3 regions of the Nocardia sp. NPDC050710 genome follow, and region 1 is predicted to be linked to each of the others. Evidence: riboswitches for the same ligand, from Rfam matches in the RefSeq annotation. Region 1 holds a riboswitch; each other region holds the start of a gene.
What was found. Region 1 has a riboswitch for cobalamin ahead of metE (5-methyltetrahydropteroyltriglutamate--homocysteine S-methyltransferase). Riboswitches for the same ligand answer to the same signal wherever they lie in the genome.

Region 1 (4,150 bases):
CTCGGCATAGGTGACACCGGCCGGGTGCTTGTGCCACTCCCCGAGCGGATCTCCGGGTGGGTCCCCGCGCAGGACGAGGATGTCACGGATACCGTAGTCGGCGTAGGAACCTACCAGCGTGCGCAATTCGGCCACGCTGTGCCCGACCGCCGTGAGATGCGCGACCGGCAGCAGTGTGGTCTGTTGAGCCAGTTGACCGGTGATGCGGGCGGTGCGGTCCTTGGTGGAACCGCCCGCGCCGTAGGTCATCGATACGAATGCCGGATGCATGCGCTCGAACTGCCTGACGGTACGCCACAACCGAGCCTCGCCGTCGGCGTCGCGGGGCGGATTGAACTCCACGGAGAACGGTACGCGCGTCGTGGAATGGGTACGCAGATTCTCCACGACCGATCGAGCTGCGGACGCGGTTCGGATAGTTCGGACGGCTTGGTCGGTCACCGTGCGGTCCCCGGAAAAAAGTGCATATTGGCCTCGGGCTGGTAGGGAAGCGTCGCAATTCGGGGACGCCCGCCACGCGGGCGCCCCGAACCACGTCAGCGCAGCGCTCGGGCCGCCGCGACGAGGTTGCGCAGCGAGGCGATCACCTCGTCATTGCGGCGGGTCTTCAGTCCGCAGTCGGGGTTGACCCACAGGCGTTCGGCCGGAACGGCTTTCAGCGCCTGCGCGAGCGATTTCTCGATCTCCTCGGAGCCGGGCACGCGCGGCGAGTGGATGTCGTAGACACCCGGCCCCACGCCCAAATCGAAGCCCGCCGCGTTGAGGTCGTCGAGCACCTCCATATGCGAGCGCGCCGCCTCGATCGAGGTGACGTCGGCATCCAACCCGGCGATCGCCCCGATGACCTCACCGAACTCCGAGTAGCACAGGTGGGTGTGGATCTGCGTGGCATCGGCGACACCGGAAGTAGCGAGGCGGAACGCGTCGACCGCCCAGTCCAGGTAGGTGGTCTGGTCGGCCTTGCGCAGTGGCAGTAGCTCGCGCAGTGCGGGCTCGTCCACCTGGATGACGCCGATTCCGGCCGCTTCCAGGTCCACCGTCTCGTCCCGTATGGCCAGTGCGATCTGCCTGGCGGTGTCGGAAAGCGGTTGATCATCGCGGATGAACGACCACGCCAGGATGGTGACCGGGCCGGTGAGCATGCCCTTGACCGGTTTACTGGTCAGTGACTGCGCGTAGGTGATCCATTCGACGGTCATGACCGTCGGGCGCGCCACATCGCCGTATACGATCGGCGGGCGCACACACCGGGTGCCGTAGGACTGCACCCAGCCGTTGATCGTCGCGGCGAAACCGTCGAGTTGCTCGGCGAAGTACTGCACCATGTCGTTGCGCTCGGGCTCACCGTGCACCAGCACATCGAGACCGATTTCCTCTTGCAGCGCGATGACTTCGGCGATCTCGGCACACATCCGCTTGTCGTATTCGGCCTGGTCGATCTCGCCACGGCGAAGCTCCGCACGGGCCACCCGGATGCGACTCGTCTGCGGGTAGGAGCCGATCGTGGTGGTCGGCAGCAGCGGCAGCTTCAGCCGTTCCTGCTGCACCGTACGACGCTCGTCGGCCGGAGCGCGGCGGATGGCGTCCGCGCCCAGCCCCGCCAGCCGCTCGCGCACCGAGGCGACGCGTAGACGCGGATCGGCCTTGCGGTCGGCCACTGCGGCGCGAGCGATCGCGAGAGCCTGCGCGACAGGGTTCTCCCCCTCGGCGAGGGCGGTGGCCAGCACCCGGACCTCGGCGATCTTCTCCTGCCCGAACGCCAGCCAGCCACGCAGTCGCTCGTCCAGATCGGTCTCGGAGTCGAGGCTGTACGGGACATGCAACAGCGAGCACGAGCTCGACACGGCCACCGACACACCGGCCTCGCGCAGCCCGGTCAGCAGCGGCAGCGCGTGGTCGGGGTCGACCCGCCAAATGTTGTGACCGTCGACCACGCCCGCCACGATCAGTTTGTCCGTGATCGACCGAGCCACAGCCACATCCGCGTCCTGACCGGCGACCAGGTCGAGCGCGATGCCCTCGATGCCGGTCTCCGCCAGCACCGGCAGCGCCACGCCCAGTCGGCCGAAGTAGGCGGCTACCAGGATCGACGGGCGAGCCGACACCTCCGACAACCGCTGGTATGTGGTGCGCACTGCCGCCAATTCGGTCTCGGTGAGATCGGTGACCAACGACGGCTCATCGATCTGAACCCATTGCGCACCGGCCTCGGCGAGCAGGCCGAGCAACTGCTCGTAGAGCGGCAACAGATCGGGCAGACGGTTCAGCAGATCGCTGCCGTCGACCGACTTGGCCAGTTTCAGGAAGGTGATCGGGCCGACGATCACCGGACGAGCCAGCACGCCGAGCTCCAGCGCCTCCTTCAGTTCGGCCAAGGGCTTGTCCGGATGCAGGGAGAAGGCCGTGTCCGCCGCGAGTTCGGGCACCAGGTAGTGATAGTTGGTGTCGAACCACTTCGTCATCTCGAGCGGAGCGACCTCGGCATTGCCTCGGGCCGCGGCGAAGTAGCGATCCAACTCGTCCGCGATCCCGGACACTCGCTCCGGCAGCGCGCCCAGCAGCACGGCGGTGTCGAGCACCTGGTCGTAGTAGGAGAACGTGCCCACCGGGACCGAATCCAGCCCGGCGTCGCGGGCCGCGGTCAGCTGGGCGGTGCGCAGGTCCGCCGCCACGGCGTGTAGGGCCTCGGCATCGACACGACCGGCCCAGTAGGACTCGGTGGCGCGTTTGAGCTCCCGGTTGGGGCCGATGCGCGGGAGCCCCAGTACGGTTGCGGTAAAAGTCTTGTGCGGGTTCGACATTGATGAGCTCCATGGTCAGCAGCAAGGACCGCCACCCATATGAAGCGCACGCTGATGGAGCCCATGAAGCATCGTTCCCGTGCCCGGGTCCACTCGGCGTAGCGCCCAATCCACGAGGCGACGACCACCGGATACGGCGTATCCGGTACAACGGGCAGGTCTTCGGACTCGTGGGCATCGACCCGAGAATGGGTCTGCCCCGGCGCTTCGTGGCCCGGGCTGGTCCTACCGACCGTCGCTTCCCAGGCATGCGCCCAGTGCGGGTGACGGCTGTCGTTCCCACTTACCGCTGCGGGACAGTCCCGGATTTCCACCGGGTTCCCTCTCACCCGGGCGGTGTGCGAACACCACCGGGCTTCGACGCCGTCGGACGGATCAGGGGCTCCTCGACTCCGCCTCCGGCGAACCAGCTGCACCGACGAATATAGCCACCAAGGATCGGATCGCGAAAGGCAGCCCAGCTCACACCGAGGATCGGGACTTCGGACGACGCTCTTTGGTAAGGGCGAGCGTCACTCGCGCGAGGCGCCCACCGGCCAGACCACGGTGACCGGAATTCCTCGGGCGCGGGCCAGCTCCAACCCCACCTCGAGATCGAAGGTCGCGGCCAACCGCATCAACACCGGGATCGTGAGCGGGCGCTGATCGTTCCGAGCAAGCCGGCCGTTCGGGTCGGTCTGCGTCCATAGGCGGTGAGGTGGCGCGGTGGCCGGTATCGTTCCCCGCATGTCCCCCGTGTCCGTCCTGGCCGCGCGCCTGCGTGGTGCGATGACAGGCGCGGTGGCGGGGGCAGCGGCACTCGCGGCGCACGGCATCGGCGGCGGGATGGTCCCGACAGGTAGTTCGCTGGTGATGTTGGTGGCCGGATGCGCCGCGGTCGGTGTCGTGGGTGCGGGGCAGCCCGGTCCTCGGTTGTCGGTGCTGGTCGGCCAACTCGGTGCCGGCCAATTGATCGGCCATATCGCGTTGACGGTGGCCTCTGGGCACTCCCATCCGATGGTATCGACACCAACGATGTCGGCCTGCCATGTCGTATTCGCGGTCGTCGTCGGTATCACACTGTCGATAGCCGAACGCCTGATGCGGACGGTGTTGTCCTCGGTGTACCGGTGGCTGGCGCTGCTCATCGGCCGGGCCCGGACCTGTACGGGTCGACCGTGCGTCGCGATGTCGGCACGAAATTCGGTTGCCCGTGATCTTCTGCTCGGGTCGGGCTCGGGCAATCGAGGCCCGCCGATGACCGTGGCCGCCGTTCGAGGCGGCTCGGTAGGCCGTGCAGCTCATCCCGATTGGCAGCCGGTCTCCGCTGTCTCCCGCTGATCGAGTCGGTTCGGCCGAAATTCTTCGCG
Region 2 (4,150 bases), on a different contig from region 1:
GTCACTCTCGCGGCGCCGTGTCTGGCCTGGAGTCGCGGAGAGGCGGAGGCGCATCATCTGTGAAAGGACCGTGATGCCTACTCGTACCGCGCGCACCGCCTGGATCGGCGGCCTGCAGGATGGCTCAGGACAGGTCGAACTGGCCAGCTCCGGCGTCGGCAAGTTCGATGTGTCGTTCCCCAAGCGTTCCGCCGAGAACGCCGACGGCACGACCAGTCCGGAAGAGCTGATCGCGGCGGCCCACTCCTCCTGCTACGCGATGGCGCTCTCGGCCCAGATCGGCAATGCGGGAGGCACGACGGAGAGCCTCGATGTCAGCGCCGACGTCAGCCTCGGCCCCGATCCGGCGGGCGGCTTCCGGATCACCGGCATCAAGCTGACCGTCCGCGGCCGGGTCTCGGGTATCGACGCCGACGGTTTCGCGGCCGCCGCGGCCGCCGCCAAGGCCGGGTGCCCGGTGAGCAAGGCGCTGGCGGGCGTGGACGACATCACCCTCGACGCCGCACTCATGTGAATTGGCTGTTCCGCCTCTCCGGGTCTTCTGGCCAGATCTGGGTGCCGAGATCGTTGCGTCGGCGGCCGGCGGTGAGGTGCTGGATGAGTTAGCCGGTACCCGGCGAGTTACCCATGTGCTGGCGAGATCAGTGGGTATTCGGGAACGGTGATTCTGCGAAAAGGCCGCCGGTTCTCTGTGCAGTTCGGAGAACCGGCGGCCTTTGCTCGTAAAGGTGCCCGTCAGACAGTGCGGAAGTGGCGGCGAGCGGTGGGGGTGTACATGGCGGGGATGGCGACGAGGACGGCCAGGACGTGGATCGCGCGCAGTGCGGCGATGGTCAGATCGCTCATTGTCACATCGGTGAACAGGTCCCCGAAGTCATCGGCGTTCGATAGTGCCCGCAGTGGTTCGACGATGAGCGAGGTCAGGCCGAGGACGCCGATGCCGAAGGTCAGGGTCAGGCGGGCCCAGCGGTCGCCGTGCGTCATCCGGACGGCGACCAGCAATACCGCCAGGTAGATGGCGCCGCGCAGCAGCCCGGTCGCCAATGCGGGCAGATCGGTCGGCGGCCGCTCGAGGGCGATCGTGGCCTGCGCGATCGCTTCGGCGACGCCCGCGACCAGCGCGACGACGAGTCCGCCGAAGGCCACCGAGACGGCGCGTGGGGTTCGATGTGGTTCGGCCGCGCGCAGCGCCGCGGGCCGGACGGAAGGGGCAGTGCCGGTCATACGACCGACACTGCCCTGTCCGTGCGATGTGCGGATCAGCCCGCGGTAGCAACCTGCTCCGGTACCGCAGTACTAGAGCGCGTGGCGTATTCGGTGAGGAATGCGAATCCGAGCCCGAGCGCGGCCCACAGTGTGGCGGTCTGCGCCAGCGACGCCACCCGGAACTGCCAGAGCAGACTGGGCGGGAAGTCCGCCTTCACCTCGTCGACGCCGGGCAGCAGGATGTAGCCGAGCGTGGTGATGAGGACGAACGCGGCGACACCCGCGATGAGCCGCAGTGTGCCTAGCCTGCCCCGCAGCAGTGTGTACACGTAGACCCCGGCGCCGACGGCGACGAAGCCGAGCAGCACCACGCCCACCCACAGCAGGGTGCGGTCGTTGATGGTCTCCGGATCGCCCACCGCGGGCGGATTCGCCGGGTACTTGAAGAACGGCACCGCGACGATGGCCAGCCAGCCGCCCGCCGCCAGCGCTATCGCCAGCCCGGGTCCCGACAGGGTGGTGTGGCGGCGCGCGAAATGTGTGGCCGCGCCGAAGATCGCGCCGAATGCCAGCCCGCCGAGACCGAGGGCGAGGAATTGTCCCGCCTTCTGTCCGCTCCGGCTGACCAGCGGCTCCTCCTCGTCGCCGTGTGAATGGCCCGCGGTGTCCTCGGGTGCGGAGTGCCCCGATTCCGCGGCGGAGTTCGCCTCTTCGATGGCGATGGCGGCATCGATCTTCGGCTCGCCGACGAAATAGCCCACCGTGGCGGCCAGCAGACCGGCGATCAAGCCGGCCAGCAGACCGCGCAACAGCAGCGTCTTGAACGATCCAGCCAGGGGGACGGCAGCCGACCGAGTCGGCGGGGTAGGCGAAATCAGTGGCACGGAACACCCAGCAGATGGCGTCCGTCATGCATCAGCTCGTGCATGAACATCCCGCTACGCGAGATTGCGCCCTGGTCGAAGCCGACCAGGTACAGCGTGAGCAGTGCGAGAAGAACGACGCCTACCGTGATGAGTACGGTGGCCAGGGATTCGGATGCCCGGCTGGGCGAATGCGCGATAGCCATTCGAGTCCTCCTAGGGATGCGCGTCCCGTGAGTTGTGCGGTGCGACGGTGCCGGTGTCTGGCTTTCCGGCACCGAGGACTCGGTGCATGGAACACAGTGGCGCGACCGCTCCGGAATCACACCGGAATTACCGCATCACCATCGCTTGGTCACTCGAACTGTGACACCCGAGGGCATCCGACGTCAATACGATCGGCAGCACGGTGCCACGGCGTCGGGCGAGTCGCCCGGCAGCTCGGTGACACCGAACCTGCCAGGCCATTCGCGGATTCGTCAGGATGCGGACTTGGCCGCGACGTCGAGTACGACCTCGAACTCCAGCAGCGAGGCACCGGTCGACACCGGCTTCTGTTCGCCGCTGCCCGCATGCGCCGCACGCGCCGGACCGTCCCGCCACGCCGCGAAGGACTCCTCGGAATCCCATTGGGTGACAACGAAGTACCGATTGTCGCCGGAGACCGGACGCAGCAGCTGGAACCCCAGGAAACCCGGCGAACCCTCGACCGCGTGCGCACGATGGGCGAACCGCTTCTCCAGCTCGGGGCCCGCGCCCTCGGGAACCTCGATCGCGTTGATCTTCACAACAGCCATGATTCGACAATACGTTCTCGCCCGTGGTCGCGGACTTCGGTGCACGCTCGGATGGGGCCGCGGGTGCGCCGTGCGATACACGCGGCAAAATCGACCCCGTGTTGCACGACGAAGGCGGTGCCGGGGTTCCGATCCTGCTGCTGCACGGATTGATGGGTAGCGCCCGCACCTGGGGAGACCACCTGAATTGGCTGCGCGGCCACGGTCATCTCTACACCTTCGACGCCGCGGGTCACGGTCGGCCCGCACCGGAGGAATTGACCACCGAGGCCTTCGTCGAGGACCTCGCCGCCGCCACCGCGGCCATTACCGAACCCATGGTCGTGATCGGGCATTCGATGGGCGGTCTGCACGGTTGGGTCTTCGCCGCGCGATATCCGCAGCGGGTCCGGGCGCTGGTGGTCGAGGACATCGCGCCTGATTTCACCGGCCGCACCGCCGCGAACTGGGCGGCCATGATCGAGGCATGGCCGCAACCGTTTCCGGACGCGGACGCGGTGCTCGATTTCTTCGGCCCGGTGGCGGGCCGCTATTTCCTGAAATCCTTCGAGCGCGGACCGGACGGCTACCGGCTGCACGGTTCGGTCGCCACCTTCCGCGATATCTCGGAGGAGTGGGGTACCAGGGATTTCTGGAGCCAGTGGCGCGCGGTGCGGGCACCGGCCCTGCTCATCGAGGGTGAGCACACCATTACCCCGCCCGGGCAGATGCGCGAAATGGCACGGACGAACCCCGCGGCCGAATACGTACTGATCGCGGATGCCGGGCATCTCGTGCACGACGACCAGCCCGAGCGCTACCGCGAGCGGGTCGAACAGTTCCTGCGCCGAGTGCTCGCCTGACGGAACGTTCCGCCCGGCAACCATATTCGGCCGGGCTCGGATGGCCTCAGCCCGCGGCTCCGCCCTCGCCCGCGAGTGCGAACAGGCCGTCGGAGGTCTGCTCGATCAGCCCGTCGACGAGTAGCGAATCCAGTGCGCGGTCGCGCTGCCCCGGGTCGCGCGTCCAGGCCAGATCGAGGCGAACCCGCTCCACCGGACCACTGGCATCGCGCAGGACGTCCAGCAGTCGCCCGCGGGCCTGGCGGTCGGTGCCCTCGTACTTCTGGACGCGGCGCACCACCTCGGAGGCGGGTCGGCCCGCGCTCACCCAGGCGCAGCGCGGCAGCGGGCAGCGGTCGCAGCCGGGGGTGCGTGCGGTGCAGACCGTTGCGCCGAGCTCCATGAGGGCGGCGGAGAACACCGCGGCGCGGTCGGTCCGCGCGGGCAGCAGCGCCTCGGTCTC
Region 3 (4,150 bases), on a different contig from region 1:
CAGCGCAGCGCGGCTGCCGCGGCGACGAGGTTGCGCAGTGAAGCTTCGACCTCGACCGGTCCGCGGGTCTTCAGACCGCAGTCCGGGTTCACCCAGAGCCGCTCGGCCGGAACAGCTTTCAGTGCCGCCTGCAACGAGGTGGTGATCTCCTCGACCGAAGGCACACGCGGGGAGTGGATGTCGTAGACGCCAGGACCGACGCCGAGGTCGAAGCCCGCGGCGTTGAGGTCGTCGAGAACCTCCATGTGCGAGCGGGCGGCCTCGATCGAGGTGACGTCGGCGTCCAGGCCGGCGATCGCTCCGATGACCTCACCGAATTCGGAATAGCACAGATGGGTGTGGATCTGGGTGGTGTCGGCGACACCGGAGGTCGCCAGACGGAACGAATCCACCGACCACGCAAGGTAATCCGGCTGCTCGGCCGCACGCAGGGGGAGCAGCTCGCGCAGGGCGGGTTCGTCGACCTGGATGATGCGCGCGCCACCGGTTTCGAGGTCGGTGACTTCGTCGCGGATGGCGAGGGCGACCTGACGAGCGGATTCGCCCAGCGGCTGGTCGTCGCGGACGAAGGACCACGCCAGGATGGTGACGGGTCCGGTGAGCATGCCCTTGACCGGCTTGGTGGTGCGTGACTGGGCGTAGCCGATCCAGTCGGTGGTCATCGGCGCGGGCCGGACGACGTCACCGAAGAGGATCGGCGGGCGCACGCAGCGGGTGCCGTAGGACTGCACCCAGCCGTTGTCGGTGGCGGCGAAGCCGTCGAGCAGCTCGGCGAAGTACTGGACCATGTCGTTGCGCTCGGGTTCGCCGTGAACCAGCACATCCAGGCCCAGGCGTTCCTGCAGCGCGATGACGTCGTCGATCTCCCCGTGCATCCGTGTCACGTACTCGGCCTGGTCGATCTCGCCCTTGCGCAGCGCGGCGCGGGCGAGCCGGATCGCCGAGGTCTGCGGGTAGGAGCCGATCGTGGTGGTCGGCAGCAATGGCAGGTCCAGATGCGCCCGCTGCTTGGCGCGCCGTTCGTCGGCGGGAGCCCGCTCGATGTCGGCGGGGGTGAGCGCGGCCAGGCGGGCACGGACCGTGTCGTTGTGCAGGCGAGGGTCGGTGCGGCGCGACTCGGCGGCGTCGCGGGCCGCGCGCAGCTCTGCGGCGACGGTGTCGGTGCCCTGGGTCAATGCCGTGGCGAGTACGCGAACTTCGTCGACCTTCTCGGCGCCGAATGCCAGCCACGACCGCAGCCGCTCGTCGAGCGCGGCTTCCGGGGTGAGCGAGTACGGAACGTGCAGCAGGGAGCACGAACTCGACACCGCGACCGAGGCGGCGCTGCCCAGCAGCGAACCGAGGGTGCTCAGCGCGGCGTCGAGATCGGTGCGCCAGATGTTGCGGCCGTCGACGACACCGGCCACCAGCAGTTTGTGCGTCAGCGCGGGGACCGAGGCGATGGCCTCGACGGTGGTGCCGGTGGTGAAGTCGACCGCGATCGCGTCTACCGGGGTGGCCGCGATCTCGGCGAGCGCGGCATCGGTGTGGCCGAAGTAGGTGGCGATCAGGATCGCGGGCCGGTCGGTGCTCGAGGCCAGCTCGGTGTAGGTGGCGCGTACCGCCGCGAGCTCGCTGTCGCTCAGGTCGGTCACCAGGATCGGCTCATCGATCTGGACCCACGCGACACCGGCGGCCGCGAGCCGGGCGAGCAGGTCCCGGTACAGCGGGAGCAACTCGGCGAGGCGGTCCAACGGCGCACCATCGGCATGCTTGGCCAGCTTCAGGAAGGTCAGCGGCCCGATGACGACCGGACGGGCCGGGATCCCGAGCTCGTCGGCCTCGGTGAGCTCGGCGAACAGCTTCTCCGGGTGCAGCGAGAACCGGGTGCCGCCGTCGATCTCGGGGACGATGTAGTGGTAGTTGGTGTCGAACCATTTGGTCATCTCGAGCGGCGCGATCGAGTCGGTGCCGCGAGCAGCGGCGAAGTAGCGATCGAGCGGGTCGGCGATCTCGGCGACCCGTGGCGGCAGCGCACCCAGCAGGACGGCGGTGTCGAGGACCTGGTCGTAGTAGGAGAAGGTGCCGACCGGGATCGAGTCCAGGCCGGCGGCGGCGAGCAGGCTCAGATGAGCATGGCGCAGCTCGCGCGCGACGGTGTGCAGGTGATTGGCGTCGACCTTGCCGGCCCAGTAGGCCTCGGTGGCGCGCTTGAGTTCACGGTTCGGCCCAACTCGGGGCAGCCCCAGAACAGTGGCGGTGAAGGGGGTGTGCGGAACGGCCACGATCATCGTCTCCGGTACGGGTGGGATGGCCACAGCCTGTCGTGGGCAGCACCGACCACCGACCGTGCGAACACGCGCGAAAACCGCGCCCGCTCCGGACAGGTCCGGCGGGTCGGAAATTGTCGGTCCGTGCGCCCAATCCACGAGGCGGAGGCCGCCGGACACGGCGTGTCCGGCGCAACGGGCAGGTCTTCGGACTTGTGGGCACCGGCCGATTCGGCCGACCTACTGGCCGTCGCTTCCCAGGGAGGTGCCCAGTGCTCGATGACGGCGGTCGTTCCCACTCACCGCTGCGGGACAGTCCCGGATTCCCACCGGGTTCCCTCTTGCCGGACACCGGTCTCCCGGCGCCCGGTTTCGACACGATCACCGGAGCTCGGGACTCCGACTCTGCACAGTGAACGTGAACCAGCTGCGCCGACCATGCTAGTCCAGAATCGCCCAGCGGCGATGGCCAGGCGGATCGCCCGGCCGTCCCAGGCTTTTTCTCTGTGAGGCCCGTCATAGTGGAAAGGCCGCTCGAGGGTGGCTTTTCGAGGCGATATCAGGGTGTCGGGGTGGGCGATGGTCCACCGTGGTAGCGGTGCGTGGGTTGTGTGTGCACTGCGGTGTCGTATTCTGTGCGGGCAGCTGGTTCGCCGGTGGCCTGGATGTCGGGAGTCCCCGCTCGGTCGTCGGCGTCGACACCTCGCGCCGTGTGGCGTTTCGGGGTGGAGAGGGAACCCGGTGGAAATCCGGGGCTGTCCCGCAGCGGTAAGCAGGAACGAACATCGTCAACAGCACTGGGCCACCCATGCCCGGGAAGCGGCGGTCAGTAGGTGGCGCGGGGGGTCCCCGGCCGGTGCCTGTAAGTCCGAAGACCTGCCACTGTGCCGGATACGCCGTGTCCGGGGGTCGTCGCCTCGTGGATCGGGCGCTCACCGGCAGGTTCCCGAATCGTGTTGTGCGAGTTGGGGGTTCCGCTGTCGTGCGTCCATTGGCGTCAGGCCGTTGCTGCCACCCGACGGAGAACACATCGTGGCCCAGTCCGCTACCGCTGCTGTTTCGGTGAATACCCAGTCTCTCGGTGAGCTCGATCCCGAGTTGGCCGCCGCAATGGCGGGCGAGCTCGCCCGCGAGCGCGACACCCTCGAGATGATCGCCTCGGAGAACTTCGTGCCGCGCGCGGTCCTGCAGGCGCAGGGTTCCGTGCTCACCAACAAGTACGCCGAGGGCTACCCGGGCCGCCGCTACTACGGTGGCTGTGAGGCCGTCGACGTGGTGGAGACCCTGGCGCGCGACCGCGCCAAGGAGCTCTTCGGCGCCGAGTTCGCCAACGTGCAGCCCCACTCCGGCGCCCAAGCCAACGCCGCGGTGCTGATGGCGCTGATGAACCCGGGCGAGACCCTGCTGGGCCTGGACCTGGCCCACGGCGGTCACCTCACCCACGGCATGCGCCTGAACTTCTCCGGCAAGCTCTACGACGTCCACTCGTACGGGGTGAGCAAGGAGGACCACCGCATCGACATGGACGAGGTGCGTGACATCGCCAAGGCGGCCAAGCCGAAGGTGATCGTCGCCGGCTGGTCGGCCTACCCGCGCCACCAGGACTTCGCGAAGTTCCGCGAGATCGCCGACGAGGTCGGCGCCTACCTGTGGGTCGACATGGCGCACTTCGCCGGTCTGGTCGCCGCCGGTCTGCACCCCTCGCCGGTGCCGTATGCCGACGTGGTGTCCTCCACCGTGCACAAGACCCTCGGCGGCCCCCGCTCCGGTCTGATCCTGGCCAAGCAGGAATTCGGCAAGAAGCTGAACTCGGCGGTGTTCCCGGGTCAGCAGGGTGGCCCGCTGATGCACGTGATCGCCGCCAAGGCCGCCGCATTCAAGATCGCCGCGACCGACGAGTT

Region 2: it holds a riboswitch for cobalamin, as region 1 does, so the genes downstream of both, AB0H61_RS31920 (CbtB-domain containing protein) here and metE (5-methyltetrahydropteroyltriglutamate--homocysteine S-methyltransferase) in region 1, are expected to answer to the same signal.
Region 3: it holds a riboswitch for cobalamin, as region 1 does, so the genes downstream of both, metE (5-methyltetrahydropteroyltriglutamate--homocysteine S-methyltransferase) here and metE (5-methyltetrahydropteroyltriglutamate--homocysteine S-methyltransferase) in region 1, are expected to answer to the same signal.

What each region holds. Positions count from the first base shown of each region.
Region 1 covers NZ_JBFAHV010000037.1:48,761-52,910, reverse strand. The annotation lists gene AB0H61_RS36785 (methylenetetrahydrofolate reductase) at 1-387, opposite strand, end outside; gene metE (5-methyltetrahydropteroyltriglutamate--homocysteine S-methyltransferase) at 537-2,801, opposite strand; cobalamin riboswitch at 2,937-3,149, opposite strand; gene AB0H61_RS36775 (hypothetical protein) at 3,528-4,121, shown strand.
Region 2 covers NZ_JBFAHV010000025.1:44,857-49,006, forward strand. The annotation lists gene AB0H61_RS31905 (OsmC family peroxiredoxin) at 74-514, shown strand; gene AB0H61_RS31910 (hypothetical protein) at 736-1,224, opposite strand; gene AB0H61_RS31915 (CbtA family protein) at 1,260-2,090, opposite strand; gene AB0H61_RS31920 (CbtB-domain containing protein) at 2,081-2,275, opposite strand; cobalamin riboswitch at 2,306-2,459, opposite strand; gene AB0H61_RS31925 (antibiotic biosynthesis monooxygenase) at 2,549-2,866, opposite strand; gene AB0H61_RS31930 (alpha/beta hydrolase) at 2,965-3,708, shown strand; gene AB0H61_RS31935 (A/G-specific adenine glycosylase) at 3,755-4,150, opposite strand, start outside.
Region 3 covers NZ_JBFAHV010000035.1:55,058-59,207, forward strand. The annotation lists gene metE (5-methyltetrahydropteroyltriglutamate--homocysteine S-methyltransferase) at 1-2,270, opposite strand, end outside; cobalamin riboswitch at 2,430-2,634, opposite strand; cobalamin riboswitch at 2,946-3,148, shown strand; gene glyA (serine hydroxymethyltransferase) at 3,282-4,150, shown strand, end outside.